DNA from 4 places in the Bradyrhizobium sp. SZCCHNRI1029 genome. Region 3 is predicted to be linked to each of the others. Evidence: predicted binding sites of a transcription regulator. Region 3 holds the regulator's gene; each other region holds the start of a gene.
The links. The regulator LexA, encoded in region 3, represses DNA repair genes until DNA is damaged. The targets are predictions, from matches to a motif close to TGTTCNNNNTGTGTTCNG.
Positions count from the first base shown of each region.

Region 1 (7,583 bases), 120 kb from region 3:
GGGCGCCGCGATCGGCAGCCGCCAGACCTTCTCCTTGTAGACCTGGCCGCGCGACGAGAAGAACAGCACCGGCGTGTGCGTGGAGGCCACGAACAGCCGGCTGACGAAATCCTCCTCGCGCGTCTGCATGCCCGAGCGGCCCTTGCCGCCGCGGCGCTGCGCCCGATAGGCCGACAGCGGCACGCGCTTGGTGTAGCCGGCATGCGACACGGTCACGACCATGTCCTCGCGCTGGATCAGGTCCTCGTCCTCGACCTCGCCTTCCTGCTCGGCGATCACGGTGCGGCGCGGCGTGCCGAACTCCGCCTTGATCGCGGCGAGCTCGTCCTTGATGATCCCCTGCACCCGCGCCCGCGAGCGCAGGATGTCGAGATAGTCGTTGATCTCGACCTTGAGCTTGTCGAGCTCATCGGAAATCTCTTCACGGCCGAGCGCGGTCAGGCGCTGCAGACGCAGGTCGAGAATCGCCTTGGCCTGCTCGAACGACAGCCGGATGGTGCCGTCCTCGGCGAGGCGATGACGCGGATCGTCGATCAGCGTGATGATGGCCTCGACGTCGCGCGCCGGCCAGTCGCGCGACATCAACGCCTCGCGCGCGGACGCAGGATCGGGCGAGGTCCTGATGACCCGGATGACCTCGTCGATATTGGCCACGGCCACGGCGAGACCGACCAGGATGTGGGCGCGGTCGCGCGCCTTGTTGAGCAGGAACTTCGTCCTGCGCGTGACGACACGCTCGCGGAACGCGACGAAGATCGTCAGCAGGTCCTTCAACGTCATCGTCTGCGGGCGGCCGCCGTCGAGCGCCAGCATGTTGGCGGCGAAGCTCGTCTGCAGCGGCGTGAACTTGTAGAGCTGGTTGAGCACGACGTCCGGCACGGCGTCGCGCTTCAGCTCGACGACGACCCGGTAGCCGTCGCGATCGCTCTCGTCGCGCAGGTCGGCAACGCCTTCGACCTTCTTCTCGCGCACCAATTCGGCGATGCGCTCGACCATCGTGGCCTTGTTCACCTGGTAGGGAATCTCGGAGATGATGATCGCCTCGCGATCCTTGCGGATCGTGTCGATCGTCACCTTGCCGCGCATCATGATCGAGCCGCGGCCCAGATGATAGGCCGAGCGGACGCCGGCGCGTCCAAGAATGATGCCCCCGGTCGGGAAATCCGGGCCCGGAATGATGTTGATGAGTTCGTCGATCGTGAGCGTGGGATTGTCGATCAGCGCGATGCAGGCATCGATCACCTCGCCGAGATTGTGCGGCGGGATGTTGGTGGCCATGCCGACCGCGATGCCGCCGGCGCCATTGACCAGCAGATTCGGATATTTGGCCGGAAGAACCGACGGTTCCTTGTCCGAATTGTCGTAGTTCGGCTGGAAGTCGACGGTATCCTTGTCGATGTCGTCGAGCAGCGGGATCGCCGACTTCGCGAGCTTCGCTTCGGTGTATCGGTAGGCGGCCGGCGGATCGCCGTCGACGGAGCCGAAATTGCCCTGGCCGTCGATCAGCGGCACGCGCATCGAGAAGTCCTGCGCCATGCGCACCATGGCGTCGTAGATCGACTGGTCGCCATGCGGATGGTATTTACCGATGACGTCACCGACCACGCGCGCGGACTTGACGTATTTCTTGTCGGGCGTGTGCCCCTGCTCGTACATCGAATAGAGGATGCGCCGATGCACCGGCTTCAGGCCGTCGCGCGCATCGGGCAGCGCTCGCGACACGATCACGCTCATCGCGTAATCGAGGTAGGAGCGCTTCATCTCATCGAGGATGGAGACGGGACGAATGTCGGAAGGTCCGCCCGGCTCGCCGGGCTTCTCATCTTCTTTATCGGACAAAGGGGATACCGGTCGGTTTTGACACGCGAAAATCGCTTAGAATCATATAGCGCAGGAGCGTGCCGCAGGCCACCCCCAAGGCGATCCGAAGAGCGCTTTTTCTGCTCGCCTTTCCAGTCACTTAACCGGTTGCCGCGGCCGCCCATGGCAGGCTCCGGGAACCGTCTTCGGCTACGGCCCGAAGACGACCTTGTGCATGATGCGTCCCGGCAGCAGCGTGAACAGTCCGGCGATCACCAGGGCGCCGGAAAACAGCATGATCATGGCCCGGCGATGGGCCGCCACCCGGTGCCGGTGCGCAGCCCACACCGCCAGCGGCAGCACGGCCAGCGTGTAGATCGACAGCAGGTGGATCGGGCTCCATGGACCGACCAACCGGATGGTGTGAATCCAGAACGAACTGGCTGCAACGGCAACCATGAGCGCGACCCAGATCCAGCCGACCGTTCGATGCGGCACGGTCCCCTTCGGGGCGGCGAACTGAACGAGCCCGAGCGCGAACGCCGTCATCGCGGCGACGGCGTGCAGCTGGACGGCGGGCTCGGCGTCGAGCAGCGGCGCGAAGCTCATGGCAGCCCCCAGAGCTAGATCGCAGCCCGCAGCTCGTGCAGACGTTCCTTGATTGCGTCGACATCCACGCTGCCAGCACGCATCTTGGCTTCGGCTTGGCCTTTCACCAGCCCGCACAGTTCGACGAGCATAGCGTCATGGGCGCATACCGCGTCCATCTTGGTGTAGACGAGATTGTACTCGACGGGCTCCCAGGTCCCAAGATCGGCAAGGTTGTGCTGCATCTGAACCTCGAGGTGATCGAGCGCCGCGGCGAACTTGGCCTCCGCCGTGAGCTTCGCCTCAAATTCATGGAACAGGTCGAATATCTCCTGCCCGCCTCCCCGGGCAAGCGCGACCGGATGACTTCGATCGCCTCGCGCTCCTTGGCGACCTTGGCATCCTTTCGGCTGCCGGTCTCGAAGAAGGGGACGTCTCCGACCAGCGCCTCGACGAGGTCGTGGACGATGATCATCTTCAGCACGCGATCGATCTCGACCGGTCTTTCGAGATGACGGTGCACGAGCAACGCGAGCAGAGACATGCTCCAGCTATGCTCGGCCACGCTCTCGCGGCGCCCGTCAGACAGCCAGCTGTGGCGCAACTCGCGCTTCAGGCCCTCGGCGAGCCGATAGAAGTCGAGGGTCCTTGCCACAGCCTCCATCATCGTACCAACCTCGCACGATCGCTTGCAGCACCCCGGCCGCCCCCCTCGGATGACCGCCGGCCTGCCGTCCAGACACGGGCAAGCCGGCTCGCATCAGCAGCGTCCGCGCGCGCCTCAGAACGGAATGTCGTCGTCCATGTCGCTGTTGCGTCCGCCACCGCCCGCCGAAGCAACCGCGCGGCGCGGCGGCGCCATCGACGGACCGCTGCTGCCAAAATCACCGCCACCCATGTCATCGGAGAAGCTGCCGCCACCGCCGCCCCGGCCATCGAGCATCGTCAGGGTGGAGTTGAAGCCCTGCAGCACGACCTCGGTCGAGTACTTCTCGACACCGCTCTGATCGGTCCATTTGCGGGTCTGCAGCGCGCCCTCGATGTAAACCTTGGCGCCCTTCTTCAAATACTGCTCGGCGACCTTGCAAAGACCTTCGTTGAAGATCACCACGCGGTGCCACTCGGTCTTTTCCTTGCGCTCGCCTGTCGCCTTGTCGCGCCACGTTTCCGACGTCGCAATGCTCAGATTGGCGATCGGCCGCCCATCCTGCGTGCGCCGGATCTCGGGGTCCTTGCCGAGATTGCCGACCAGAATCACCTTGTTCACACTACCCGCCATCACCACTCTCCCGCGGTTCTCGATCATCGGACCGGCCGTCCACACCGGCCTCACGGCGTCCGGTGGCTAACCCTTCCTCTCGCGGCGGACCCTATACGGTTGCCGCGCGGTCCACCCGCCCTGTCCGTTGTTTATCCACATATAGCAGGCGGAAGGCCATTGTTCCAGTTTTGTTCGCGCGCATATGTCTACAACCGTGCGTCGAGTTCCACGGAACTCGATGGAACCGCAAGTTCTCGCAATGGAACCCGGAAAAAGTTCCCTTATTCACGAAAAAGGGATTAACTTTCATTAAGTTAGCCAGCCTCACTTCCTCCTCGGCTGTGGCTTTTGGGAGACGGTATCCAGGGTTGAATCGCGTATATTTGAGGATGGATTGGGGCCGCAAGCGTGGTCGCACCAACTTCACAGACGAGCGTCTCCGGGGACCATTTTGGAGACGCCCAACGCGGGAGACTTGGGATGAAACGAATTTTTCTCGGAGCTGTCAGCTTGATGGTTTTGGGGGCGCTGACGCCGGCGGGAGCCGCCGATCTCGCCGCCCGCCCGTACACGAAGGCCCCGGTGATGGCGCCGGCGCCGCTTCCGACCTGGGCCGGCTTCTACCTCGGCCTGCAGGGCGGCGGCGGCTGGGGCCGCAGCAACGAGACCTTCTTCGGGGCGCCGAATACGGCGATCTTTGCCGGCACCCAGAACTATGACACCAGCGGCGGCTTCGTCGGCGGTGTGGTCGGCTACAACTGGCAGGTCGACAACATCGTGTTCGGTCTCGAGGGCGACTATCACTGGGCCGACATCAACGGCCGGTCGGGCGTCGTCAACGCCGGTCTCGGCGATACCTACTTCACCAGGCTGCGCGGCTTCGGCGACATCAAGGGCCGCCTCGGCTGGGCTGCGGGTCCGGCGCTGTTCTTTGTCAGCGGCGGCGCTGCCGTCGGCGATCTCCAGCACCGCTACGACGCGGCGCTCAATGGTGGCGCGGCCAATAGCTTCGCTCAGAACAACTGGCGCTGGGGTTGGACGATCGGTGCCGGCGCCGAGTACATGTTCGCGCCGAACTGGTCGGCCAAGGTCGAATACAACTATCTCGACTTCGGCAAGAGCTCGATTCAGTACAGCGCGGTTCCGACCAACCGCTCCGAGTGGAGCGACACCGTGCACACCGTCAAGGCGGGCGTCTCCTATCACTTCGGCGGCCCGATCGTGTCGCGCTACTGATTGCACGCAAAAAGCGAATATGTCGAAAGGCCGGCCTCGCGCCGGCCTTTTTTGTGTGCCAGAACCGGCACTTGCCGAGCCGTTGTGTCCTTTGGGTGACGGCTTTTTACGGCGGAAGGAGCTATCAACGTCCGGCGGGTGGGCGTTGGTGAGAGCGTGCGTGCGGGCGTCGGACGTGGTTTGGGGAATGCGATGAGAAGGCTGTTGCTGGGGGCGACAACTTCGCTGGCGCTGGGGATTGCGCCGGCCATCGCTGCCGATCTGCCCGCGCGCACCTTCACCAAAGCGCCTGCGATGATCACGACGATCTATGATTGGAGTGGCTTCTATATCGGCCTGAATGCCGGTGGCGCAGCGGCCCGCACCTGCTGGACCAACAAGGTCAGCTTTGCCGGCGTGGCCGCAACCAACGCGGAAGGCTGCCATGATGCGACCGGCGCGCTGGCGGGCGGCCAGATCGGCTATCGCTGGCAGGCTGGCGGCTGGGTGTTCGGCATCGAAGGTCAAGGCAACTGGGCCAACCTCAAGGGCAGCAACACCAGCCAGTTCGCCCCGGCCGTGACCAACCAGACCAAGATCAACGGCATCGGCGTGTTCACCGGCCAGATCGGCTATTCCTGGAACAACGTGCTCTGGTACGTGAAGGGTGGCGCCGCGGTCGCGGGTGAGAAGTACAACGGCCTCTCCACGGCCACGGGCGTGGTGCTCGACGTGTCCAGCGCCACGCGCTGGGGGGCTGCGGTCGGGACTGGTGTCGAGGTCGGCTTCGCCAAGAACTGGTCGGTCGCAGCCGAATACGAGCACCTGTTCATGGGCAACCGCACCTTCGGCTTCTCGGGTGTTCCCCTTGGAGCCGCGGGCCGGACCGATGCGGTCGGCCAGGACGTCGACATGGCGACGGTCCGCGTGAACTATCGCTGGGGCGGTCCCGTCGTTTCCAAGCACTGACCCTCGAGGGCTGACACTCGGGATCTCACGCGGCGGCGCTTGCCCGGCCTGTCGTCACTCACGCTGTGACACAGCTCCCCCCGTCGGCTCTGGCAGTCGCCGTCTTTACCCGCGCTTAAGCACGATCGGCACATCCCGCCACACGGCTCGTCCCGGTCACGAGTTTGGAAAGCAGTCTCCCTTACAACCAGCCACAGGCCACCTTCGCGTGGGCCCGGATCGGAGGGATCCGGAGCGTGGTGTATTGGGACTGGGGAGAGACGAATGCAGAAGACGACCTTGATCTTGACCGCAAGCGCCGCGGCGCTGGGACTGGCGCCGGCCTCGGCGGCCGACTTCGCGACGCGCCCTTACAGCAAGGCGCCGCCGCCGGCCTATGTCACGCCGCTGCCGAGCTGGGCCGGGTTCTACCTCGGCGTCAATGGCGGCGCCGACTGGAGCCACAATTGCTGGACGCTCAACCGCGTCGGCGGCGTGGCGGTCGTGCCGACCCAGTCCGAAGGCTGCCACAACGCCTCGAGCGGCCTCATCGGCGGCCAGGTCGGCTATCGCTGGCAGGCGGCGAGCTGGGTGTTCGGCGTCGAGGCCCAGGGCAACTGGACCGACCTGAAGTCGTCCAATGCGAGCACGGCTGCGCTGGCCGCGGGCATCACCAACACCACCAAGACCGATGCGATCGGCCTGTTCACCGGCCAGGTCGGCTACGCCTGGGGCAACGTGCTCTGGTACGTGAAGGGCGGCGCCGCCGTCACCCACAACAAATACACCGGCACGGCGAATGCGGCCGCGCCCTTCCCGGTCGGCACGCTGCTGGATTCCGCCAGTGAGACCCGCTGGGGCGGCACCGTCGGTACCGGCGTCGAGTTCGGCTTCGCGCCGAACTGGTCGGTCGCCGTCGAGTACGACCACCTGTTCATGGGCTCGCGCGACATCAGCTTCCCGGCCACCGCAACCGTGCTGTCGCGCGTCGATACCATCAAGCAGGACATCGACATGGCGACCGTCCGCGTGAACTATCGATTCGGGGCGCCGATGGGCACGCGCTACTGAAAAAAGCCGCCGCTCGCACGCATTCGGAAAGGCCGGCCCTCGCGCCGGCCTTTTTCGTGTCAACAGCCCGGCAGCGTCGCGGCGTTTTTGTGCTAAATATATGATATATAACGCTTTTTCATTTCTGTGGCGGGCGCGTTACAGCCTCTCCGGGATGCCCTGTGTATGACTTGCCCATCGCTTGTCATTCCAACCTCCCGGGGGAGAATTTGATGAAGAAGTTGCTTGTGATCACGACGGCGCTCGTCGGCATCGCATCCGCCACATCCGCGTCGGCGGCCGACATGGCGGCCCGCCCGTACACCAAGGCGCCGCCGATGGTCGCGCAGATCCTGAGCTGGTCGGGCCTCTACGCCGGCATCCAGGGCGGCGGCGGCTGGGGCACCAGCAAGGAGACCTTCCTCGGCCGCTTCAATGCGCCGGGCTTCCTGGGCACCCAGAACTACAACACCAATGGCGGCTTCGTCGGCGGCGTGGTCGGCTACAACTGGCAGGTCGACAACGTCGTGTTCGGCCTCGAAGGCGACTATCACTGGGCCGACATCAACGGCCGCTCCGCCGTGGTCAATGCCGGCGTCGGCGACACCTTCTTCACCAAGCTGACCAGCTTCGGCGACATCAAGGGCCGCCTCGGCTATGCCGCCGGTCCCGCCCTGTTCTTCGTCAGCGGCGGCGCCGCGGTGGGCCAGTTGCAGCATCG
Region 1 covers NZ_JAUEUK010000003.1:140,263-147,845, forward strand. Annotated here, with positions in the region: gene gyrA (DNA gyrase subunit A) at 1-1,839, opposite strand, end outside; gene QW861_RS09775 (DUF2306 domain-containing protein) at 2,011-2,409, opposite strand; partial or broken gene QW861_RS33980 (HD domain-containing protein) at 2,424-3,055, opposite strand; gene QW861_RS09790 (single-stranded DNA-binding protein) at 3,170-3,667, opposite strand; gene QW861_RS09795 (outer membrane protein) at 4,130-4,885, shown strand; gene QW861_RS09800 (outer membrane protein) at 5,078-5,833, shown strand; gene QW861_RS09805 (outer membrane protein) at 6,098-6,883, shown strand; gene QW861_RS09810 (outer membrane protein) at 7,096-7,583, shown strand, end outside.
Region 1: QW861_RS09790 (single-stranded DNA-binding protein) is a predicted target of LexA. The motif match lies at 3,828-3,845, and genes of this name have one in related genera.

Region 2 (7,583 bases), on a different contig from region 3:
GCCCACCCTCCCCTGGAGGGGGAGGGTCGACGCGCGCAGAGCGCGCGGCGGGGTGGGGTGAGCCCAGCAACCGGTCGTCATTGGGCCCGCTCTTCTCAGCCGTGCGTGAGTTGGCTTCGACGAGCACCGCAGGTGCGGATGGTCCGTCACCCCACCCCGGCTCGCATGCGCGCATGCGAGCCGACCCTCCCCCTCCAGGGGAGGGTGAGCAGCGAGATCGCCGCGAGAGATGTGCGATCCCGGCCCTCATGCGAACAGGCCATGCATGTACCAGGCGGGCTGCACCGGCGGGCCCTCAGGCTGCTCGAACTCACGGTCATACAACCCGTCGCGATAGAGCCAGAAGCGCAGGCCGTGCTCGTCCTCGACGCGGAAATAATCGCGCGTGAGGCCCTGCCCGTCCGGCCGCCACCATTCCATCGCGATGCGCTCCGGGCCCTCGGCGCGGACCACGGCATGCGCGGCACGGCGCCAGACGAAGCGCGCGGGCGGGCCGTCCGGCACGCCGGCAATGACTTGGATCGCCTCGGGGTGCGCGAACAGCCGCAGAGGTCGCAGCGGCGGCTCGCCCTCGGCGCGCTCCGGCCAGGCGGCAGCAGTGGCGGCGGCGAGATTTTGCTGCGCCGGCAGCGGCAGCGCCACGCGCTCCGGAACATGGGTATCGACCGGCAGATGCACGACCACGCGCTTGCCGCCGATGCGCGCGGCGATGCGGTCGATCAGTGCCGACAGCTCGTCATTGTCGTGGACATGGGCATCGAGATCGCGCTGCTGCTGCACCACGATCTCGCTGCGGCCAGCAGCGAGCCGGATCATGTCGAAGCCGAAGCCGGGATCGAGCGGATCGTTCAGCGCCTCGAGCCGCTCGCGGAACAGCCGGTCGATGATTGCGGCCTCGGTGACCGGCTGGCCGGTGTCGACCGTGATCACGCGCACCATTCCATCGGTGCGGAAGAAGCAGGCCTCCAGCCGCCGCGCGCCCTTGCCCTGCTGCGCCATCGCCGCCACCAGCATCGCGGCCAGACGGGAGAGGCTCGCCGCAATCACCGTGTCGGTCGCGACCGGCTCGGCAAAACGCTTGTCGACGATGTAGTCCGGCGGGACCTTGCGCGGGCTGATCGGCGCATCGGCCTCGCCCAGCGCCTGCGCCAGCACGCGGGTGAAGGCGGCGCCGAACCGCGCGGTGATCTCGTTGCGGCCGCGCGCGGCGACGTCGCCGATGGTCTTGAGGCCGGCTCGGCGCAGGCCGAGCGTAATGGCCTCGCTGCCGCCGAGGGCGGCCACCGGCAGCGGCGCCACCGCGGCCGCCTCCTCGCCGTCGGGCACGATGCGGCCATGCACCTGGCGGTTCAGCGTACGCGCACAGACGGCGTTGGAGGCGATCGCCGCCGACACAATGAGGCCATGCGCGGTCAGCGCGTCGCACACCGACTGCATCAGCCTGGCTTCGCCGCCGAACAGATGCACGCAGCCGGTGATGTCGAGCGACAGGCCATGCGGCGGATCGAGCGCCACCAGCGGCGTGAAGCGGTCGCACCAGTCGGCGATGCTCTCCAGCATCTTTGCATCAGCCGCCAAATCGGCTTCGTGCGCGACGAGGTCGGGACAGACCGCGCGGGCATTCGCCAAGGGCTGGTCGAGCGACACACCGTGGCACGCCGCCGCTTCGTCCAGCGAATGGATCAAGAGCGCATTGGCGTCCTTGATGACGACGACCTGCGGCTTGCTCTCAGGCGGAGCGCCTGTGAGTGCCTGCTGTCTTTTGATGCGATCGATGGGCAGGCGCGGCAGCCACAGGCTGAGGATCCGCCGCCGGTTCGTTGAAACGGCATGCATCGGGGGTCCACTCCATGATCCATCGTCCGGTCTGGCCGTGACGGTTGCGAATGAGCTCGGCATCGAGGCGCGGCGCGCCCCACGCCATCCACGGGGCAACGAGCGGTGACGGCGCGGTGCGCACGATCCAGCGCGTCTCCGCGGTCGACGGCTCGGGCGCAGCCGCAATGCGCAACATGAGCGCGGTGACGCCGGATTCCTGCGCCGCCAGGGTCAGCTTGCGGCTGGCGACGAGATCGAGCTTTTGCGTCTCCCCCCACACCTCCAGCATCACGCTGCCGAGCGCATCGCAGGCGAGCGCGTCGGCGGCGGTGCGCAAGGCGTGGTCGAGATCGGGCGCGCGCACGATGACGATGCGGCGCGGATCGAGGCCGAGCTCGGCGAGCCCGCTCATCGACAGCGCGCCCATCTCGCGCTCGGCGAAATCCTGCCGGATCCAGATCAGGGGCCGGTGCGCGGCGACACGCGCGGCAAGCCCGCACAGGAAGCCGGTCGCGGCTGCCGCCTGGCGGCCGGTCTCGGCGAACACCTCGTGCAGCGCGCCGGTCGCGAGCCCGCCCTGCAAGGTCGCGTCGGCCTCGTCATGGCCGAGCGCGACCCGGCGCAAATCATGTGCGCCATCTCCCGCCTCGAGACGGGCAATGCGGCCGCGCAGACGCGCGAGCGTATCCATGCGTGCGCCGGTCATCCGTCGCCGCTCCTCTTCAATCCATCGTGCGGGCGCTGCCGTTGTTTCAGTGATCAGGCAGTGAACCCGCGACGACCCTCTTTGTTCATGATACGTTCTAATATAAAGCTAACGCCTTCGAGAGAGTCAATCGGGATTGCCCCGGGTGTGATTCAACGAATGGAATCAAAGGGATTCAAAGCCATGGAGCTGATGCGCAAACTGGAGATCCTGGCCGATGCCGCCAAGTACGATGCGTCCTGCGCCTCCAGCGGTACCGAGATGCGGGATTCCCGCGACGGCAAGGGGCTCGGCTCGACCTCGCCCGGCATGGGCATCTGCCATTCCTATGCGCCGGACGGACGCTGCATCTCGCTGCTCAAGATTCTGCTGACCAATGCCTGCAACTTCGACTGCCTGTATTGCGTCAACCGCGCCTCCTCCAACGTGGCCCGCGCGCGCTTCACGGTCGACGAGGTGGTGAAGCTGACCATCGACTTCTATCGCCGCAACTACATCGAGGGACTGTTCCTGTCGTCGGGCATCATCCGCAGCCCCGACTACACGATGGAGCAGGTCGTGAGCGTCGCGCGCAAATTGCGCGAGGAGCATCGCTTCCGCGGCTACATCCATCTGAAGACGATTCCGGAGGCTGACGAGGCGCTGATCGCCGAGGCCGGCCGCTATGCCGACCGGCTCAGCATCAACATCGAGACGCCGCTGGAGGCCAGCCTGACGACGCTCGCGCCGGAAAAGGACCAGCGCGCCATCCGCCGTACCATGGGCCGTCTCCGGCTCAAGCTCGACGAGACGGCGGAGGCGAAGAAGACGGTGCGCCGGGCCAAGCCGCCGCGCTTCGCGCCGGCCGGCCAGAGCACGCAGATGATCGTCGGCGCCGACGACGCCAACGACCGCGTCATCCTGTCGACCTCTGCCAATCTCTACGGCGCCTACAAGCTCAAGCGCGTCTATTACTCCGCCTTCAGCCCGATCCCCGATGCCAGCCGCGCGCTGCCGCTGCAGGCACCGCCTCTGGTGCGCGAGCACCGGCTGTACCAGGCCGACTGGCTGATGCGGTTCTACGGCTTCGATGCCGACGAGATCGTCGAGGAGAACGAAGGCATGCTGCCGCTCGACATCGACCCCAAGCTCGCCTGGGCCTTGCGCCATCGCGACCGCTTCCCGCTCGACATCAACAAAGCGAGCCGCGAGGAGCTGTTGCGCGTGCCCGGCTTCGGCACCCGCACCGTGCAGCGCATCCTCGCCACCCGCCGCACCACCACGATCCGCTTTGCGGATCTCGCCCGGCTCAACGTTGTCAGGAACAAGGTCCTGCCGTTCATCGTTCTCTCCGACCACCGGCCACAGCCGTCTCTGCTCGACGGTGCCGGGCTGGCGGCCCGGCTGCGGCCCAAACCGCAGCAGCTGGGATTTGGGTTCTAATTGAACGTCGTGGCGAAGACCGAAGCCAGGAAACAGCCGTCATTCCGGGGCGATGCGAAGCATCGAACCCGGAATCTCGAGATTCCGCGTTCGCCTCTGCGAAGCGCCCCGGAATGACGCGGCGGCTTCGCTCGCAATGACGAGAGAGGTGAAATGCACGTCGTAACCCTCGACAGCGACACTGATTTCGACGGCTGGCGTCAGGCGGCGCGGGCGTTGGCGATGAACGACGTCAAGCCGGCCGATGTCAGCTGGCGCGTCAAGGGCGCAGCGCCCGACCTGTTCGACGATCAGGCCGACACGCAGCTTCCCGAGGTGCCGAAGGGCGCGTTCTCAGTGCCGGCGAGCTTCATGGAGCTCGCCGAGAGCGCGATTCTGCACAATGATCCCAACCGCTTCGCCCTGCTCTACCGGCTGCTGTGGCGTCTGCGGACCAACCACGATCTCATGGAGATCGCGACCGATCCTGATGTCGCCCAGGCCAACGCGCTGGCGCGGGCGGTGCGCCGCGACGTCCACAAGATGCATGCCTTCGTCCGCTTCCGCGAGGTCGGCCGCGAGCGCGAGGCGCGCTACGTCGCCTGGTTCGAGCCGGAGCACCACATCGTCGAGCGCGCCGCGCCGTTCTTCGCCCGCCGCTTCGCCGACATGCCGTGGTCGATCCTGACGCCCGAACTCTGTGCGCATTGGGACGGCAGCCGCGTCAGCTTCACGCCCGGTGTGAGCAAGGCTGAAGCGCCGTCGGAGGACCGGCTCGAAGAGGTCTGGCTGCGTTATTATGCCAGCATTTTCAATCCGGCACGGCTGAAAGTGAAGGCGATGGAAAAGGAGATGCCGAAGAAATATTGGCAGAACCTGCCCGAGGCCAAGCTGATCCAGCCGCTGATCGCGGCCGCCAGCCGGCGCACGTCATCGATGATCGCCGAAGCCGGCACTGAACCCCACAAGCCGCAGAAACGCGTCGAGGAGACTGCGATGAGCCGCAAGCCGAAAGCCCACCACGCGCCCGCTGCTGAGACCTCGCGTGATGTCGAGGCCGCCGATCTTGAGACCTTGCGCGAAGAAGCCGCTTCCTGCCGCGCCTGCCCGCTGTGGAAGGACGCCACGCAAACCGTGTTCGGCGAAGGCCCCGCGCATGCGCCGCTGATGCTGGTCGGCGAGCAGCCCGGCGACAAGGAGGATCTCGCCGGCCATCCCTTCGTCGGCCCGGCCGGCCAGATGCTGGACCGCGCGCTTGAAGAGGCCGGCATCGACCGGTCCAAGGTCTACGTCACCAATGCGGTGAAGCACTTCAAGTTCGTGCCGCGCGGCAAGATCCGGCTGCACCAGAAGCCGAACACGCCGGAGATCAAGGCCTGCCGGCAATGGTACGAGCGCGAGCTCGCCGCCGTGCGTCCGGCGCTGGTGGTGGCGATGGGCGCGACCGCCGCGCAAGCGGTGTTCGGCAAGATCACGCAGGTCACCAAGAACCGCGGTCATGTCGCCGACCTGCCCGACGGCCCCAAGGCGATGGTGACGGTGCACCCGTCCTACCTGCTGCGGCTGCCGGATGCCGACGCCAAGGCGCGGGAGTATGAGCGCTTCGTCGAGGACCTGAAGATTGCCGCGGCCGCGATCAAGCGCGCACATGCGGCGTGACGGGCCGGCATGGCCTCGACCGGGCCGCCCCCACGCGACAACGGGGCCTCAGGATTTGCGCGACGTGTAGACGTGCTCACGCAGCAAGGCCTGGATCAGCGCTGCTCGGTCGGGAAAGCCGAGCGACACCGCCACGTCCGTCTCGTCCCGGTCGGGTGCGCCGGCCTGCATCGCGGGCAGGTATCTCGCCATCAGCTCGCCCTCGCTGAGGCCATAGTCCGCCGGACTGCCACCGCCGTCGAGTTCCGTCTGCTTCAGCACGTCGCATTTGTCGCGCGCGCGCGCCAGCAGATCCTCGAAATGGCCGTCGATCCGCGCCCAGTCGGCCAGCGCATTCAGGGCCGAGCCGTTGAGCCCCTTCCTGAAAGATCGGATGCGCGCCTCGTCCAGCATCAGCTCCAGAAATTCCGACCGGGTCAGGCCGTTGCGCGCGATCCACGCCTCGAGCTCGGCCGGGTCCATCAAATCCCTGCTCTGGCGAAACCGGATGATCTCCGCGCTCAGCGCCTGCGCGTCGACCCTGACGCCGCGGCGCTTCGCCTCCGATGCCGCGAGAAATCTCGCGATCGCCTTGTCGGACAGGTCGCTGCCGCGCACGGCCAGCAGGCGCAGCTCGTCCAGCAGGTGCGGCGTTCCGTCCGGCATCACCGTCTCGCGCGCTGCGGCCGCCGAACGCCGCGCGTCCTGCATCAGGCCGTCCCATAGCTGCGTGTGCTCGAAGGCGTAATCGACCGCCTTGGGCACCGTGTCTCCGGCAAACCGGCGCCGCATCGTCTGCAGCATCTCCAGCGCATCCTCGCGCTTCTGGTCGACGCGGTGATCCGGCAGCCAGGCCTCCAGCGCGTCGATCTCCTGCGCCGTCGGGCGACCGTCGGACCGCGCGCCCTGCAGCAGCGCCGGGTAGCTGCGCTCGGGATAGAAGCTCGCCTTGCCGAGCGCCTCCAGGACCAGGCGGGACGCCTCCGAGATCACGCCCTGGTCGACCGCCTTCTGCAAGGTGAAGCGGATGTTGACCAGCGGCTCGGACAGCGCGGGAAAGCCGAGCTCAGCCGGCCCGTGAATCAGGGCGACCTCGTCGTCGGCCTCGAACACGCCGTCGCGATAAGCCGCGAACACCTTGCCGACGCCTTCCATGCCGAACGCGTGCAGCTCGGCCGCGCGCAGCGCGCCCATGCTGGCGCTGCCGAACACGTGGATGCCGTTGGCCATCGCCCACAGGATCTCCTTGTGCCACACCGAGGGCACCTGCTCGAAATAGCCGTCGATGATTCCGATCGCCGCAGGCTTCGCCAGCGCGGCACGATAGACGTCGCCCTGCTGCACCGGCGGGAGATACTCGGCCTCCAATTCGAGCGCCGCGTCGCGCGGATGCAGCGTCGGCCCGGTGAATACGATGCACGTCATAGCGGATGCCCCGATGGCTGATGCCGCGAGATCTGATCGCCGGCGAAGGCCCGCGCTCTGCGCCCCGGGCTGTAGTCAGGATTCTTGTCGAAGGTTTCGAGCCCCGGAATGATGATCCTCACCACGGGGATCTCGAACCTGCTCTTGGTGAGATCGACCGCAATCACCTGCCGGACACCGGCGGATTGCAGCCGTTCGAGAACCACGGCGAGATCATCGTTGAACGTCTCCGCTGCCAGCGACGGAGTTTCGCGCAGGCTTCGCGTCGGCGGGCTGTTCCGCAGCAGCGCCCGCTGCTCGCCGAGAAACTGTGCGGCCAACGCCTTCTCGTCATATTCCTCGCGGAACACGTCGTCGCGCGCGCCCGCGATCAGCGTCAGCCGGCTCTGCGCGGCTTCCGTCAGCGCCCGCAGGAAGGCGATCTCTGGCGACAGATGCGCGCCCATGCCCAACGCCGCGTAGAGATCCCGCCCCAGCTCCTCGTCACGATCGAAGATCAGGCACTGGCAGGCGGCGAGCCCGACATCGGAGCTGATGTCCCACGCCACGACCTCGAGGCCCGCGCGCTCGCACATCTCCAGCAGCCGCCGGTTGC
Region 2 covers NZ_JAUEUK010000016.1:119,093-126,675, reverse strand. Annotated here, with positions in the region: gene QW861_RS31940 (DNA polymerase Y family protein) at 247-1,836, opposite strand; gene QW861_RS31935 (DNA repair protein) at 1,730-2,524, opposite strand; gene QW861_RS31930 (putative DNA modification/repair radical SAM protein) at 2,708-3,946, shown strand; gene QW861_RS31925 (UdgX family uracil-DNA binding protein) at 4,100-5,584, shown strand; gene QW861_RS31920 (TfuA-like protein) at 5,633-6,988, opposite strand; gene QW861_RS31915 (YcaO-like family protein) at 6,985-7,583, opposite strand, start outside.
Region 2: QW861_RS31930 (putative DNA modification/repair radical SAM protein) is a predicted target of LexA. The motif match lies at 2,607-2,624, and genes of this name have one in related genera.

Region 3 (7,583 bases):
ATTATATTGTTAGATTGTGTTTGGGGCGACAAGCTTCCAGATGTCGTTCGCGGCAACGCTCGGCCTGGTCGCGCTGGTGCAGTTCGGCCTGCCCAGACTGTTCGCGACGCCCGACAGCTCGGCCACCCAGCGCATCGCGCTGTGGGGCGGCCGCGAGCTTGCGATGCTGTTGCTGGCCTCGCTGATCGCGGGGCTCGCCACCACGCCCTATGCCGCCTTCCATTTCCATCGCGTCACGCCCTATGGCGTGCTCGCCAATCTCGCAGCGATGCCGGTCGTCTCGGCGCTGGTGATGCCGGCCGGCCTGATGGGCCTCGTGGCGGCGCCGTTCGGGCTCGACGGTCCCTGGTGGACGCTGATGGGCCTCGGCATCGACTGGATGATCGCGGTGACGCGCTGGGTGGCGGCGCTGCCCGGCGCGGTCGGGCGCATCCCGGCCTTCGACATCGGTCCACTGATCCTGGCCAGCCTCGGGGTCATCCTGATCGGCCTGCTGCGCACACCGCTGCGCTGGTCGGGCGTCGTGGGGCTCGTGGTGGCCACCGCGTGGGCCGCCGCGACGCCGCTGCCCGACGTGCTGATCGCCGGCGATGGGCGCGCGGTGGCGGTGCGCGGCCGTGACGGGCGCCTGCATGTGATGCGCACCGGCAAGGACGTGTTCGCCACCAAGGAGTGGCTCGCGGCCGACGCCGATGCCCGGCTGCCGGCGGATTCATCGCTCACCGATGGCGTCTCCTGCGACGAGGCGGGCTGCGTGGCGGCAATGGCTGACGGCCGAATCGCCGCCCTGACCCTGCGCGCCGAGGCGCTCGCCGATGATTGCGCCCGTGCCGCGCTCATCGTCACCGCGCGCGCCGCGCCGTCATCCTGCGCGGCGGCCGTCATCGATCGCGAGCGGCTGCGGCAGCAGGGCGCCTTGATGCTGGTGCGGCGGGGCAGGAGCTTCGCCGTCACGCCGGCGCGCGCCGGCGGCACTGACCGCCCATGGTGGCCGGCGCCCGCCGAGGCCGGCGAGTTCGACACGACGCTGACGCCGCGCGCGCCGGCCGCGCGGCCTCAGGACGCGACGCCGCCGGAGACGGAGCAGGGCGAGGAAGACTGAGTGCCGGGCAGCTCGAACGTGCCGAGATGATACTCGGTGTCGCCAGGTCCATGTTGCCAGGTCCATCGAACAGCGCGGGGCTTTCGGCCAGCGTGAACGCAGCGCGCGGATAGCGTTGCCAGATGGCGATGTCGTCAGCCGTGACTGTCAGCCATCCGAACACAAGCATATCGCACCGGGGCTCGGTGATCCCGGCGGCCTTGTTCCAATCGATCTTGTTGACCACGGCGGCAGGCTCCCCCGGCACATCATGGCGGCCGAGGGATGTCGTTCCTATCCGATGCGATGCCGGGGCGTGAGGTTCGCCCGAGAGGACTTTGCGCTTGCAGAACCCAAATCTCCCACGGTCGAAAGCTCGCTCACGACCGAGAGAAATGCCGATGCGGAGACCCCTCAGGTGATGCTGATGCGGCGAATCGGTGTGGCCTGCGAAGGCGGCACGTCCTCGGCGATGTCCGGGCGTCGCTCCGCCGGCTGCTTGCTGACCGGCAATTGCAGCACGGTGACGCGCTGACCCTCGCAGAGCTGGGTCACCAGCACGTGGCGCCCGTCGGCGAATTCGATCGCGTCGTGATGGCGATCGGGAATGTGAGTCTCGATGCTGTTGAACTTTGCGACGCGCTCGCGGATCGTCCGGGTCCAGAGCCAGCGGCTGTCGTAGCGGACGTCCTCGGCGAAGGCCAACTCGGTGCCGGGCAGCATGCAGACTGCGACGGTCGGCTCGCTCTCCAGCGCGAAGCCGCGGGTGGCGGTGCCACGGAAGGTCATCGAGATCAACGTCTCGCCGACCTTGGCGGGACGGGACGCAACCGCATGGAGGCTGTAGTCACACATCGGATCGCTCCTCGTTGAGAGATAGCCGACCCACGCTCCCCCCGGACAGGCGCAGGCCTCTATCAGAGTGGACATCGATGGTGATGTTAGCGCGCGCTTCGCGGCAATTCTGCGCTGATCTGCATCGCGTGTGCCCGCGGCCGATCACAAGCGTTTGAGCATGCCGCGCTGCACATCATGAGGTGCATTCGCGCGTGACGTATTTTGCTGGGCAGCCTCCGATCGGCGGCGAAAGCGCGTGCGCCCGCCGCCGATCGACCGATCCCATTCGCGATCAGTACTTGCGGTACAGCCCGACCAGCTTGCCTTGGATCTTCACCCGGTTCGGCGGCAGGATGCGTACCTCGTAGGCGGTGTTGGCCGGCTCCAGCGCGATCGATGCGCCGCGGCGGCGGAAGCGCTTCAACGTCGCTTCCTCATCGTCGATCAGCGCCACCACGATGTCGCCGGTGTCGGCGGTCTCGTTGCGCTGGATCAGCGCCATGTCGCCGTCGAGGATGCCGGCATCGACCATGGAGTCGCCGCGTACCTCGAGCGCGTAGTGATCGCCGTTACCGAGCATGTCGGCAGGCACGCTGATGGTGTGGCTGCGGGTCTGCAGCGCCTCGATCGGGGTACCGGCGGCGATGCGGCCCATCACCGGCACCGCGACCGGGCGCTCGCCATCGTCCAGCGCGGGAGTGCTGGTGCGCACCTTGCCGAGATTGCCCTCGATCACCGATGGGGTGAAGCCGCGGCGGTTGCCCGCGGCCTGCGACAGCTCGGGCAGCTTGATCACCTCGATCGCGCGGGCGCGATTCGGCAGCCGGCGGATGAAGCCGCGCTCCTCAAGCGCCGTGATCAGGCGATGAATGCCGGACTTCGAGCGCAGATCGAGCGCATCCTTCATCTCGTCGAAGGACGGCGGCACGCCGGCTTCCTTGAGCCGCTCGTTGATGAACCGCAGAAGTTCGTACTGTTTGCGCGTCAGCATCTCGACCTGGTCCCCGGTTTGTTGTCGTCCGAGTCCAAGAGCTGCGCCTCGCGCACAAACCGGCTGAGAGCGCCCTGGAGTCGGACCGTCATCGCGTCGCCCGCAACATACTAAAAACAAATCATGAACGAACACTATATGTTCGATGTGTGTTCCGCAATCCTAAAAATATGATGAACAGACCGGGCTTTACCGGGGAAGCGGCTCAGTTCGGCAGGCGCAGGATCTCGCACGGGCTGCCGGCAGGCGCCTTCGGCGCAAACGCCGGCCGGATCACCACCGCCTGCGAGAGCGCGAGATTCCCGAGCAGCGACGAATCCTGCTGCGTCACCGGCGTGGCGATCAGCGTGCCGTCGGCGCGCTCTTCGAGCTGCGCCCGCAGATAGTCCTCGCGCGAATCGTTCGGCCCCAGTTCGCGGCCGAGCAGGGCGGTCTCGCGCGGCATCACGGCCTCGTCACGGCCGAGCAGCCGCCGAATCAGCGGCACCAGGAACAGGATGGCGCAGACATAGGACGACACCGGATTGCCGGGCAGTCCGATCACCCTCATGTCGCCGAGCCGTCCGTGCATCATCGGCTTGCCCGGCCGCATCGCAATCTTCCAGAACGCCATTTCGACGCCCTCGGCTTCGAGCGCCTGCTTGACCAGGTCGTGATCGCCGACCGAGGCGCCGCCGGTCGTGATCAGGATGTCGGCCTTGGCCTCGCGGGCCCGGCGGATGCCGGCGATCGTCGCCTCCATCGTATCCGCGGCGATGCCGAGATCGATCGGGGTCCCGCCCTCGTTGCGCACCAGCGCCCGCAAGGCGTAGCCGTTGGAATAGACGATCTGGCCCGGGCCGGGCGTCGAGCCCGGCATCACCAGCTCGTCGCCGGTGGCGAGCAGCGCCACCTTCGGCCGGCGCCGCACCGGCAGCGCCGGATGATTCATGCTGGCCGCCAGCGACAGGTCGCGGTCGCTGAGCCGGCGCCCGGACTTCAGCAGCACCATGCCCTGGTGAAAGTCGACGCCCGCCGGCCGGATATGCCGGCCCTTGATCGCGGCCTCGGTGATCACGACGTGGCCGTCTTCGGCGATCGTGTCCTCCTGGATCACCACCGCGTCCGCGCCCTCCGGGACAACGCCACCGGTGAAGATCCGCGCCGCCTCGCCGGGTCCAACCACGCGATCGAACGGACGCCCTGCCGCGACCTCGCCGATGACCTTCAGCCGCGCCTTGGCCTGGGCGGCGTCCGCCGCGCGCACGGCATAGCCGTCCATCGCCGACATCGCCTCGGGCGGCTGCGTCCGCAGCGCCGCGAGGTCCCGCGCCAGGATGCGGTGAAACGCTTCGTCCAGCCCGACCTGCTCCTCGGCCAGCGGTTCGGCGCCGGCGAGCACGGCGGACAACGCATCAGACACCGGCATCAGGGCCATGAGAGTTCCTTCGGACGGAGACGGCAGATCGAATGAATCGCCTTCTAACCGAACGCGCACGGCGCGGCCAAGGGCCTAGGCCGCTCCCTGCGTTCTGACCGTCTGCTGTGGGCCGTTTCCGGGCCGCTGCCTCACGATCGCGCGAGAAAGTCCGCAATCAACCGCATGACCTCCTGCGGACGTTCCAGGCTCGGCAGGTGCGCCGTTCCGGCCAGCTCATGTCCTGACCCGTTCGGCATTGTTGCGGCGAGCAGCCTGCTTCGCTGCTGGATGTGAGGAAAGTCCAAGTCCCCCCAGATGACGAGCGATGGCGCGACGATCTCCGCGAGGCGCGGGAAGGCTGGTGCCATATCGAGAGTCGCGCCGGTTGGCGGCGCGCGGAGTGCGGCGGCGTTCTTCTTCAGGAACGTCTCGCGCGGCTCGCCGGAGATGCGTCCCTCGCGCTGCAAGGGACCGTCGACCCACAGATGCGTCTTGATAGCGCTGACCCGATCCCAATCCTGTGCGGCCTCGGCAGCGGCCAACGACGCCGTTAGCGCCTTGATCTCCGGTGGATAGACCGGCTCCGGCGCGCCGCTGATCGAAGGTGCGATCAGCACCAGCGATGCCATACGTGACGGATGGCGAAGCGCGAAGTCGAGCGCGATGCGGCCTCCTTGCGAGCAGGCAATCAGCGTCGCCGGCCGCCCCGGCGCGAGCGCGTCGACGACGGCGAGCAGGTCCTCGACCGGAGAATGAGCTTCCTCATAGGCGACCGTCTCACCAAATCCGCGCCGGTCATAGGCGATCGTCATATGCGTTGCCGCGACGCCCTCGATCTGCACGCGCCACATGGACGAGCATTGGACCGTGGACCAGCCGATCTACGATCCCAGCACGATCGACTGCCCGGTTCTCGTGCTCGCGACGGAATGGGATGTGGATGTCCGCTTCGGGATGGCGCACGACCTGTTCGTTCGCCTCGTGAGCGCGCCATACAAGCGCCTGGTCGAGATCGGGCAGGGCACGCACATGATCCTGATGGAGCGGAATCGACGGCAGGCGTTCGACGTGGTGATCGGATTTCTCAACGAGCGCGTCGTGCCGGCGCGTTGATCGTCGCGCGGACGACCTGCACCGCGTCAGAGCGGATGCCGAATCCAGACATTCGGCTCGACATAGGCGGCACGGTCGTGCTCGACCGACGCGAGCACGGGCACGAGAGCACCGGGGACCTCGATCTAGCCCGAGCTGTCGAAGGTCACGCCGGTCCATTGCGACCAATCGGCGAGCGTACCGACGATGGTCATCGAGCACGGCGCGATCTTGACGATCTCGCCGCCGATGCCGATGCGCTTAGGCGCCGGCTCGTCTGCGGCCAGCGGATGTGGCGGGAGACGGGCCGGATGGCGCCGTTGCCGGCGGTCGCATTTAGGATTCGCTTTTTCGGAAAAAGCTGCTATGCTGATTTGGTCCCGTGCTCGACAGGAGGGGCGCTTCGCGATCGTCACGGACGTGGAGCGCGGGATGCGGTGGCCGCGACGTGTCGCAGCGTGCCCTGATGGCGCGCGGACGAACGGCATGGCGCGGACGTGAAGTCGCGTGGTCCTGGCATCCCGAAGCTGATGCCAAGCCGAAGGGTGCTGATGATCCCGTCGGCGACGGTGGCCAACAAGCCGGGCACCGGGGAGATCGCGTATAAGCGTGAAGACCATCGCGCAGGGAATGCCGGATGTCGGCTGGACCTGTGGTGACTGCCGCCTGCTTTTTTTCTGCAGGCGGGCCATGGGTTGCGGCCTGCAGCCCGGCATTCCCTGCGCCCTCCGATTGGAGGAGGGTGAAATGAGAGCAGCAAAGCTCGGGCACATCGTGTCGCGAGAACAATTTTGCACGAGTGGGCACCGTCATTGCGAGCGCAGCCTTTCAGAACGTCACGCCGCTGGCCATGACGCACCCTTGCGCGACGCGATCAGATCCCGAGCGCCTCCAGCGCCGCGGCGATGTCGGCCGTCGAGCGCACCAGCACCGCCTGCAGCCCGCTCGTTCGCGCGCCGTCGATGTTTTCAGCGAGATCGTCGAAGAAAACGATCCGCTCGGCCGGCGCGCCGATCGCCCGCACCACGTGATCATACGCCTCGGCATCCGGCTTTCGCAGGCCGATCGACGACGACAGGAAGATCTCGCGAAAGTGACCAAGCAGGTCGGCATAGCGCGGCGAGAAGTGATCGATGTGCGGCTGGTTGGTGTTGGAGAAGGCATAGAGCGGCAGTCTCGAAGCCGCGCGTGCGAGCAGCGGGGCGATGCCCGGCATCGGGCCGACGAAGATCGCGTTCCAGCCGTCGAGAAACTGCGCGTCGGTGATGTCGATGCCGAGTTGCCGGCGCAGGTTGGCGAAGAACGCGGCATCGGAGACGGTGCCGCGCTCGTGCCCGTGATAGATCTCGTCGCGCACGAAGCGCGCGGCGATGCGCTCCGGCGGACAGCCGGCATGCGCTGCCCAGCGCGAGACCACCTGGACGAAATCGATGTCGATGACGACGCGGCCGAGGTCGAACAGCAGCGCGTCGGCGACGCCGGGGCGGAGAGCGGAGGCGGGCATGGGGCGGGTCGACGATGCCTTGCGTGGGACGGAAGCGGCGCCTCCTCAATACCGGTAGGGCTCGATGTCGACCAGCGGAAACGCGCTGACCACGCTCGGCAGGTTGGTGGCGGCCGCCGGATGCAGATAGGACGCGTTCAGCTCCGCGAACGAGGTGACGCCGAGCAGGCCGAGCGTGCGGATCACCTCGTCCTCCAGCAGCTCGAGCATGCGCAGGATGCCGTCCTCGCCGGCCGCGGCGAGCGCCCAGCATTGCAGCCGGCCGATGCCGACGAGGTCGGCGCCGGAGGCGATCGCCTTGACGATGTCGGTGCCGCGGCAGAAGCCGCCGTCGACCATGATCTTTGCCCGGCTCTTCACGGCGGCGACGATCTCCGGCAGCACATGCATGGCTCCGCGGCCATGGTCGAGCTGGCGGCCGCCATGGTTGGAGACGTAGATCCAGTCGACGCCGTGATCGACCGCAATCTGCGCGTCCTCGGCGGTCGCGATGCCCTTGATGATCAGCGGCAGCTTGAACTTGTCCTTGATCAGCTTGACGGTGTGCCAGCTCAGCGCCTTCTGGTGGTCGCCGCCGGTCGCGCGCAGCCGGCTTTCGCGGACGTAGCGCTTGGCGATGTCGCGCTCACGCCGGCTGTAATGGGCGGTGTCGACGGTCAGGCAGAACGCGGTGTAGCTG
Region 3 covers NZ_JAUEUK010000003.1:257,110-264,692, reverse strand. Annotated here, with positions in the region: partial or broken gene QW861_RS10375 (ComEC/Rec2 family competence protein) at 32-1,102, shown strand; gene QW861_RS10370 (hypothetical protein) at 1,496-1,936, opposite strand; gene lexA (transcriptional repressor LexA) at 2,211-2,909, opposite strand; gene glp (gephyrin-like molybdotransferase Glp) at 3,115-4,326, opposite strand; gene QW861_RS10355 (alpha/beta hydrolase) at 4,458-5,159, opposite strand; gene QW861_RS10350 (hypothetical protein) at 5,158-5,421, shown strand; gene QW861_RS10345 (hypothetical protein) at 5,547-5,816, opposite strand; gene QW861_RS10340 (HAD family phosphatase) at 6,275-6,904, opposite strand; gene QW861_RS10335 (alpha-hydroxy acid oxidase) at 6,950-7,583, opposite strand, start outside.

Region 4 (7,583 bases), on a different contig from region 3:
GCGGCGTCGTCGGCGACGCCCTGGTGCGCGCACCGGCCGTGGTGTTCGGTCCGCCCGGTGTGATCTATCGGCTGGTGCTCGGCGCCCTTCTTCTGGTTGCGATGATCGGCTGCCTGCTGGTGGCCGGCGGCATGGGCGCGAAGGAAGCCGATCCGAGCCTGCTCGCGGATGAGGACGACGACACGCCGCTGGCCGACCCCGAGGACGACGACGACCGCAAGGCGATCCGGCTCGGCTGGGTGTTCCACGCCATCATGAGCGCCAAGGCCCAGGTCGTCTGGTTCCTGAGCACGGCCTATCGTGCGCTGGTCTCCTCCGGCCCGCAGCCGCGCGCCGCCGCCGCAGGCCGGCAAGAGCCCAGCCTGGGTCGCGGCAAGCCGACGCTCGCGCCCGAGATGGACGAGGACGGCGGCGACGAGGACGAGGCCGACGAAGGCGAGGATGAAGAAGAGGAGGAGGAGCCCGCTCCCCGCGCCCGCAAGAAGCCCGCGGCTAAGACGCCGGCCCGCAAGGCCAACGACAAATACGACCTGCCCTCGGTCTCGATGCTGGCGGCGCCGAAATCCTCCGACCGCCAGCCGCTGTCGAAGAGCGAGCTGGAGGCCAATTCGCGCGCGCTGGAAGGCGTGCTGCAGGACTTCGGGGTGCGCGGCGAGATCGTCAAGGCGCATCCCGGCCCGGTCGTCACGCTGTACGAACTGGAGCCGGCGCCGGGCATCAAATCGTCCCGCGTCATCGGCCTCGCCGACGACATCGCCCGCTCGATGAGCGCGCTGTCGGCGCGCGTCGCCGTCGTGCCCGGCCGCAATGCCATCGGCATCGAGCTGCCCAACGCGCATCGCGAGAAGGTGTACCTGCGCGAGCTGCTCGTCGCCAAGGAGGCGACCGAGAGCGTCGCCAAGCTGCCGCTGTGCCTCGGCAAGAACATCGGCGGCGAGTCCATCATCATCGACCTCGCCCGCACCCCGCACATGCTGATCGCCGGCACCACCGGCTCGGGCAAGTCGGTCGCCATCAACACCATGATCCTGAGTCTGGTCTATCGCCTCAGGCCCGACCAGTGCCGGCTGATCATGGTCGACCCGAAGATGCTCGAACTGTCGGTCTATGACGGCATCCCGCATCTCCTCACGCCGGTCGTGACCGATCCGAAGAAGGCCGTCGTCGCGCTGAAATGGGCCGTGCGCGAGATGGAGGAGCGCTACAAGAAGATGGCCAAGCTCGGCGTGCGCAACATCGACGGCTACAACGCCCGCCTGGGCGAAGCGCGCGCCAAGGGCGAGGAGCTGACGCGCACCGTCCATACCGGCTTCGACAAGGAAACCGGCAAGGCGATCTACGAGGAAGAGAAGCTCGACCTCGATCCCCTGCCCTACATCGTCATCATCGTCGACGAGATGGCCGACCTGATGATGGTCGCCGGCAAGGACATCGAGGGCACGGTGCAGCGCCTCGCGCAGATGGCGCGCGCCGCCGGCCTGCACGTCATCCTGGCGACGCAGCGCCCGTCGGTCGACGTCATCACCGGCACCATCAAGGCGAACTTCCCGACCCGCATCTCCTTCCAGGTGACCTCCAAGATCGACAGCCGCACCATTCTCGGCGAGATGGGCGCAGAGCAACTGCTCGGCCAGGGCGACATGCTCTACATGGCCGGCGGCGGCCGCATCAGCCGCGTGCACGGCCCGTTCTGCTCCGACGAGGAAGTCGAGAAGGTCGTCAAGCACCTGAAGGCACAGGGCTCGCCGGAATATCTCGAGGCGGTCACCGCCGAGGAGCCGAGCGAGGAGGATGGCGCCGTGTTCGATGCCACCGGCATGGGCGGCGGTGGCGGCGGCGACGACCTGTTCTCCCAGGCGGTCGCCGTGGTCAAGCGCGACCGCAAGGCCTCCACCAGCTACATTCAACGCCGGCTGCAGATCGGCTATAACAAGGCCGCTTCGCTGATGGAGCGGATGGAACAGGAAGGCATCGTCGGCCAGGCCAACCACGCCGGCAAGCGCGAGATCCTGGTGCCCGAGGAGGAAGGCGGGTTCTGACGGCCCCGATGGCCGCAGAAACGCCGCTTCGGTGCCCGATCTTCACGCGATTACGATCACGCTGCCCGGCCGAACCGGGATAGAACGCGTAAAACCTCAGGACGTCGTTTTGAAAAGCTCCTTGTTGAACAGCACGTTTTCGTATCACGCAGCTTGGCGCGGGCGCCGGATCGGCGCTTGGCTGGTCGCCTGCGCCGTGACGATATGCTCTGTCGCCGGTGCGTCCGGTCACGCCGCCGCGCAGGGCACGCCGGCTCCGAAATCAGGCCCGAAGAGCGGCTCCCAGCTCAGCGCCTCCGACCAGCAGCGGGCCGGCCAGAGCCCCTCGACCACCCAGACGGCCCCGCCCAACCCGGTCATTCCCGATCCCCGGCGCAACGTGCCGGCCAGCATCTTCACCTCGTTCGACGCCAACCAGAAGGCGCAGGCGGCCAAGGTCAGCGCGTATCTGTCGTCGCTGCAGACCCTGGTCGGGAACTTCGTCCAGGTCGGCCCGGACGGCAGCAAGACCAAGGGCGATTTCTACATCCAGAAGCCGGGCAAGGTCCGCTTCGAATACGAGCCGCCGACGCCGATCGACATCATCGCCGACGGCTCTTCCTTGGTGGTGCGCGACCGCAAACTCGCGACCCAGGACGTCTATCCGCTGTCGCAGACGCCGCTGCGTTATCTGCTGTCCGACCGCATCGACCTGTTGAAGGACACCAACGTGATCGCGGTCGCCGCCGACGACCTCTACGTCACGATCACGATCGAGGAGAAGCAGGCCCTGATCGGCACCAGCCGGCTGATGCTGATGCTCGGCGCCAAGGACGGCCAGCTCAAGCAGTGGACCGTGACCGATCCGCAGGGCTACGACACCACGATTGCCGTCTACAATCTGGATACGACCAAGAAGCTCGATCCGGCGATGTTCAAGATCGACTTCACGGCCTATCCGAGCACACCGCCGGGCTGACGCCGCCTCTCGCGCTCGCTCAGCGCGATTCGAGCCCGCGCACCTTCCATTGCGCTTCGGACAGTGCGAGCTTCTCGAAACGCTTGCGCGCCTCTTCGAGGTCATCGGCCGGAAGCGCGTCGCAGCCGGGCCGGTCGCGCAGGATCATCGACGTCGTCGCCCAGCTGAGCCGCGCGGCCTTGCAGGCCAGCAGCAGGTCCGTGATGCGGTCCTCCTCCAGCAGCGATTCGATCGTCTCGATGGTGACGACGCAGAGCAGCGCCAGCGCTGCGATCACGGCAGGGAAATCGCCGGTGGCGCAGAAGCGGTTGACGGCGGAGTCGCCGAGCTTGCCGGTCCGGCTAAGGGCGGCAACCTCGGCCTTGACCTGCTGATAATCCCAGATCGCGCGCATTGCCGCGCCGGGCGAGCGGGTCGGCGTCGCCTGCAGGGTGGCGCGGGTCGCCGGCGGCGCGGCCTTGATGAAGCGGGCGCGGGCGCCCTCGCTGGCCGCGGCGACAAAGGCTCGCGACAGCTTGGCCGGCAGGTCGGTGCGCAGCGCCAGCTTCTCGGCGAGATCCTCGTCGCGCTCGGCGATCTTGAACAGGCTGCGATAGCCGTCCTCGGACAGCCGGGCGGAAAGATTCTGCGCCAGCGCCATGCGCACCGCCGGAAAGCCGCGCGCGATCAGCTGCGTCGTGAGGCTGTCGCCGATGCCCCTGCGGCTGGCGATCGCAACGAGATGCGCCGGGCTGCCGGTGCGGATGAACTCGGCGAGATCGCGCTCGGTCAGCACCGCCGCCTTGGCCAGCATCGGCCCGGCGACGCGCAATTCGGGGTGAACGGCGAGCATCCGCGCCGTCGCGTAAGGCGCGCGCTCGACGCCGGCGAGCGCCATGCTCAGCTCGGCCAGCAGCTCGGTCGCGACCTGCGGCATCAGCCGGGCGAACATCTGATCGTAGAGATCGAGCTGCTCGGCCGAGGCTGGCCGCGGACCGGCCAGGAACAGGCTGGTGGTCCGGCGCAGCATGTCGGTGGCGAGCTCGGACACCGTCCGCGCATCACCGGGGGGCGTCTTGGCGGTCGGAGCTGCCGCAGGCGCTGGAGGCATCGCACGTCCCTCGTTGGGCGCCTCCCTCGGCTGTGACGGAGGCGCGGGTCGATCATCAATTGAGGAAGAATGCGAAGGCCGGACTAAAGGGGCGTTAAGCGCAGCGGACGGAGCTGCAACCCCACGCGGCTGTCGTTAATGGATTGCGACAGAGCGCGGCAACGACAATGTTCCCGTATTGTTCTTGCGAACGATGCCGGCTTCCGCTAGCCTCCTTGCCCGGGAGGGGCATCATGGTCCAGCGCGTTTCCACCGTTGCCTTCGAGGGGATCGAGGCCCGCGCGGTCGACGTGCAGGTCCAGGTCGCGCCCGGCCTGCCGGCCTTCGCGATCGTTGGCCTGCCGGACAAGGCGGTGTCGGAAGCGCGCGAGCGGGTGCGCTCGGCGCTGATCGCCTCGGGCCTGGCGCTGCCGGCGCGGCGCATCACCGTCAATCTGGCCCCGGCCGACGTGCCCAAGGAAGGCAGCCATTACGATCTGCCGATCGCGCTCGGCCTGATGGCCGCGATCGGCGCCATTCCGCCGGATGCGCTCGGCGGCTTCACCGTGCTCGGCGAGCTCGGGCTCGACGGCTCGATCGCGCCAGTCGCCGGCGTGCTGCCGGCGGCGATCGGCGCCAATGCGCGCGAGGAAGGATTGATCTGCCCGGCCGCCTGCGGCGCCGAGGCGGCGTGGGCGAGCCCGGACCTGCAGATCATCGCGGCGAGCTCGCTGATCCAGATCGCCAACCATTTCAAGGGCACGCAGGTGCTGTCGCGGCCGCAACCGAAGATCCAGGAGGCGCCCGCAAGCCTGCTCGACCTGCGCGACATCAAGGGCCAGGAGAGCGGCAAGCGCGCGCTCGAGATCGCGGCCGCCGGCGGGCATCATCTGCTGATGATCGGCTCGCCCGGCGCCGGCAAGTCGATGCTGGCGGCGCGGCTGCCGTCGATCCTGCCGCCGCTGTCGCCGGCAGAGCTCTTGGAAGTCTCGATGATCGCCTCGGTCGCCGGCGAGATCGAGGGTGGCGCGCTGACGTCGCGCCGGCCCTTCCGCAGCCCGCATCATTCCGCGAGCATGGCGGCGCTGACCGGCGGCGGCCTGCGCGCCCGACCCGGCGAGATCTCGCTGGCGCATCAGGGCGTGCTGTTCCTCGACGAACTGCCGGAGTTCGATCCGCGCGTGCTGGATTCGCTGCGCCAGCCGCTCGAGAACGGCGAGGTCTCGATCTCGCGCGCCAACCACCGCGTCACCTACCCTGCCCGCTTCATGCTGGTCGCCGCGATGAATCCGTGCCGTTGCGGCAACGCGTTCGAGCCCGGCTATGCCTGCAAGCGCGGCCGCATCGACCGCTGCACGTCCGACTACCAGACGCGCATCTCCGGCCCGCTGATGGACCGCATCGACCTGCGCATCGAGGTCCCCGCCGTCACCGCCGCCGACCTCATCCTGCCGCCCGCCAAGGAAGGCTCGGCCGAGGTGGCCGCCCGCGTCGCCGCCGCGCGCGACCTGCAGCGCGCCCGCTATGCCAAAGCCGGCCTGCCGCACATCCGGACCAACGCCGAGGCCCCCGCCGCCGTGCTCGACGAAATCGCCAGGCTCGACGCGCCCGGCCAGAAGCTGCTGCGCGAAGCCGCCGAGACGATGCGGCTGTCCGCCCGCGGCTATCACCGCGTCCTGCGCGTGGCGCGGACGCTCGCCGATCTCGACCACACTGATGCGATCGGCCGGCTGCATCTGGCCGAGGCGCTGTCGTATCGCGCGCTGGCGGAGGACAGCCGGCATGCGGCGTAAAGGCGCCCCCTCCCCCTCAACACTCCGGTAACGACTTCTCTTTACGCTCCGACAACCATAGGGCCCGCGTTTTGTCCTCAGGCCTGCCGCGTCGGTGCGTATCATGTTGCGTTTCAAGGTCCTCGTCTCGGCTGTGCCGCTGATCGCGGCCGCTGTCATCGCCAGACTCGAATTGGCGCCCTCCCCGCAGCCCTGCATTGCCGTCGGTGCCGACAGCGTCTCGCTCGGCTCGGCGCCGTTTACCGCCGATCTCCATGTCGACGTCACCGATGACCCGGCGCTCGCCACCGTTCGCGTGGCGCTGGCCGACAGTCCGGAGACGGCTGATCTCGTCGTGGTCGACGATGTGCTCGCCAAGGAGGATCGTGGCTGCGGCATGACTGCCGCGACTGCGGTCGTCGCGATCGCCGCCGATCCGCATCCTGGCGCGCTCCGGATCCATCTCGCCAAGGACAGTGCAGCAGATGCTCACGCCGCCGCGCTCATCGTCTCGGCCCGCGGCCACGACTCACCGCCGGCCGATCCGGTTCGGTGAGTCGGGCTAACGCCCGGTTCACCATCTCAGCACGGCTTCATCGCGCGTGCATGACCTTTCAAAGTCTCAGCAATACCGACGCCGCATGGTGCGGGCCGGCCATGACATTGGGATCGAAATCGTCGGGGGTGATCGAGATGGGACCGATTTTTCACGTCAGGCTGCGCCTGCGCCGGTTCATGCGCCGTCACCGCACCATCTTCGCCATCCTGCGCTCGCTGATGATCTTCTCCGCCGGCTTCGGCGGCGCGTACGGCTTCATCAAGGCCAGCATCTCCGACAACTCCGGCTACAACCCGCACACGTTCGCGATCGGCGCCAGCTTCCTGTTCGCGCTCGCCTGCGTCGGCCTGGCCACGCTCAGCATGCGGCTGCGCTTCGTCGCCAGGAAGATGCACAAGATTGCGCTCCACAACGAGGTGCTGGCCGACCGGAACTGGGAGCTGCAGGAAGCCGAGCAGCGCGCCCGCAATCTGTTCGAGCAGCAGGGCGATCTCATCGTCATGCGCGAGCGCGGCGGCAGCATCATCTTCGTCAACGACGCCTATTGCCGGATGGCGGGCCTCGATCGCGACAACCTGCTCGGCAGCGCGTTCACCTTCGAGCTGATCGAGCAGGGCGACAGCGCGCTGGAGCCGAACGGCACGCGCGTCCACGACCAGCGCATCGAGAGCGCGATCGGGCCGCGCTGGATCGCGTGGCGCGAGGCGCTGGTGCGTTCCGACGCCGGCCAGCCCGCCGTGCTGCAATGTGTCGGCCGCGACGTCACCGACCGCACCGAGACCGAGCGGGCGCTGGCGGACGCGCGCGATCAGGCCAACGCCGCGAACCGCGCCAAGTCGCGGTTCCTGGCGATGGCCAGCCATGAGATCCGCACGCCGCTGAACGGCATCCTCGGCATGAGCGGACTCTTGCTCGAAACGCAGCTGACGCCGGAGCAGACGACCTACGCCAAGGCGGTCCGCACCTCGGGTGAGGCCTTGATGTCGCTGATCGACGAGCTGCTCGACTATTCCAAGATCGAAGCCGGCAAGCTGGCGCTCGAGGCGCAGCCGTTCTCGCTGGCGGCGCTGATCGAGGAGATCACCGAGCTGCTGGCGCCACGGGCGCAGGCCAAGCAACTGGAGATCGCGGCCTATCTCGACGAGCGGCTGCCGACCTGGGTGACGGGCGACGCCGCGCGGCTGCG
Region 4 covers NZ_JAUEUK010000012.1:71,350-78,932, forward strand. Annotated here, with positions in the region: gene QW861_RS28325 (DNA translocase FtsK) at 1-2,039, shown strand, start outside; gene QW861_RS28330 (outer membrane lipoprotein carrier protein LolA) at 2,236-2,997, shown strand; gene QW861_RS28335 (DUF2336 domain-containing protein) at 3,017-4,087, opposite strand; gene QW861_RS28340 (YifB family Mg chelatase-like AAA ATPase) at 4,321-5,859, shown strand; gene QW861_RS28345 (hypothetical protein) at 5,963-6,394, shown strand; gene QW861_RS28350 (PAS domain-containing hybrid sensor histidine kinase/response regulator) at 6,532-7,583, shown strand, end outside.
Region 4: QW861_RS28340 (YifB family Mg chelatase-like AAA ATPase) is a predicted target of LexA. The motif match lies at 4,256-4,273, and genes of this name have one in related genera.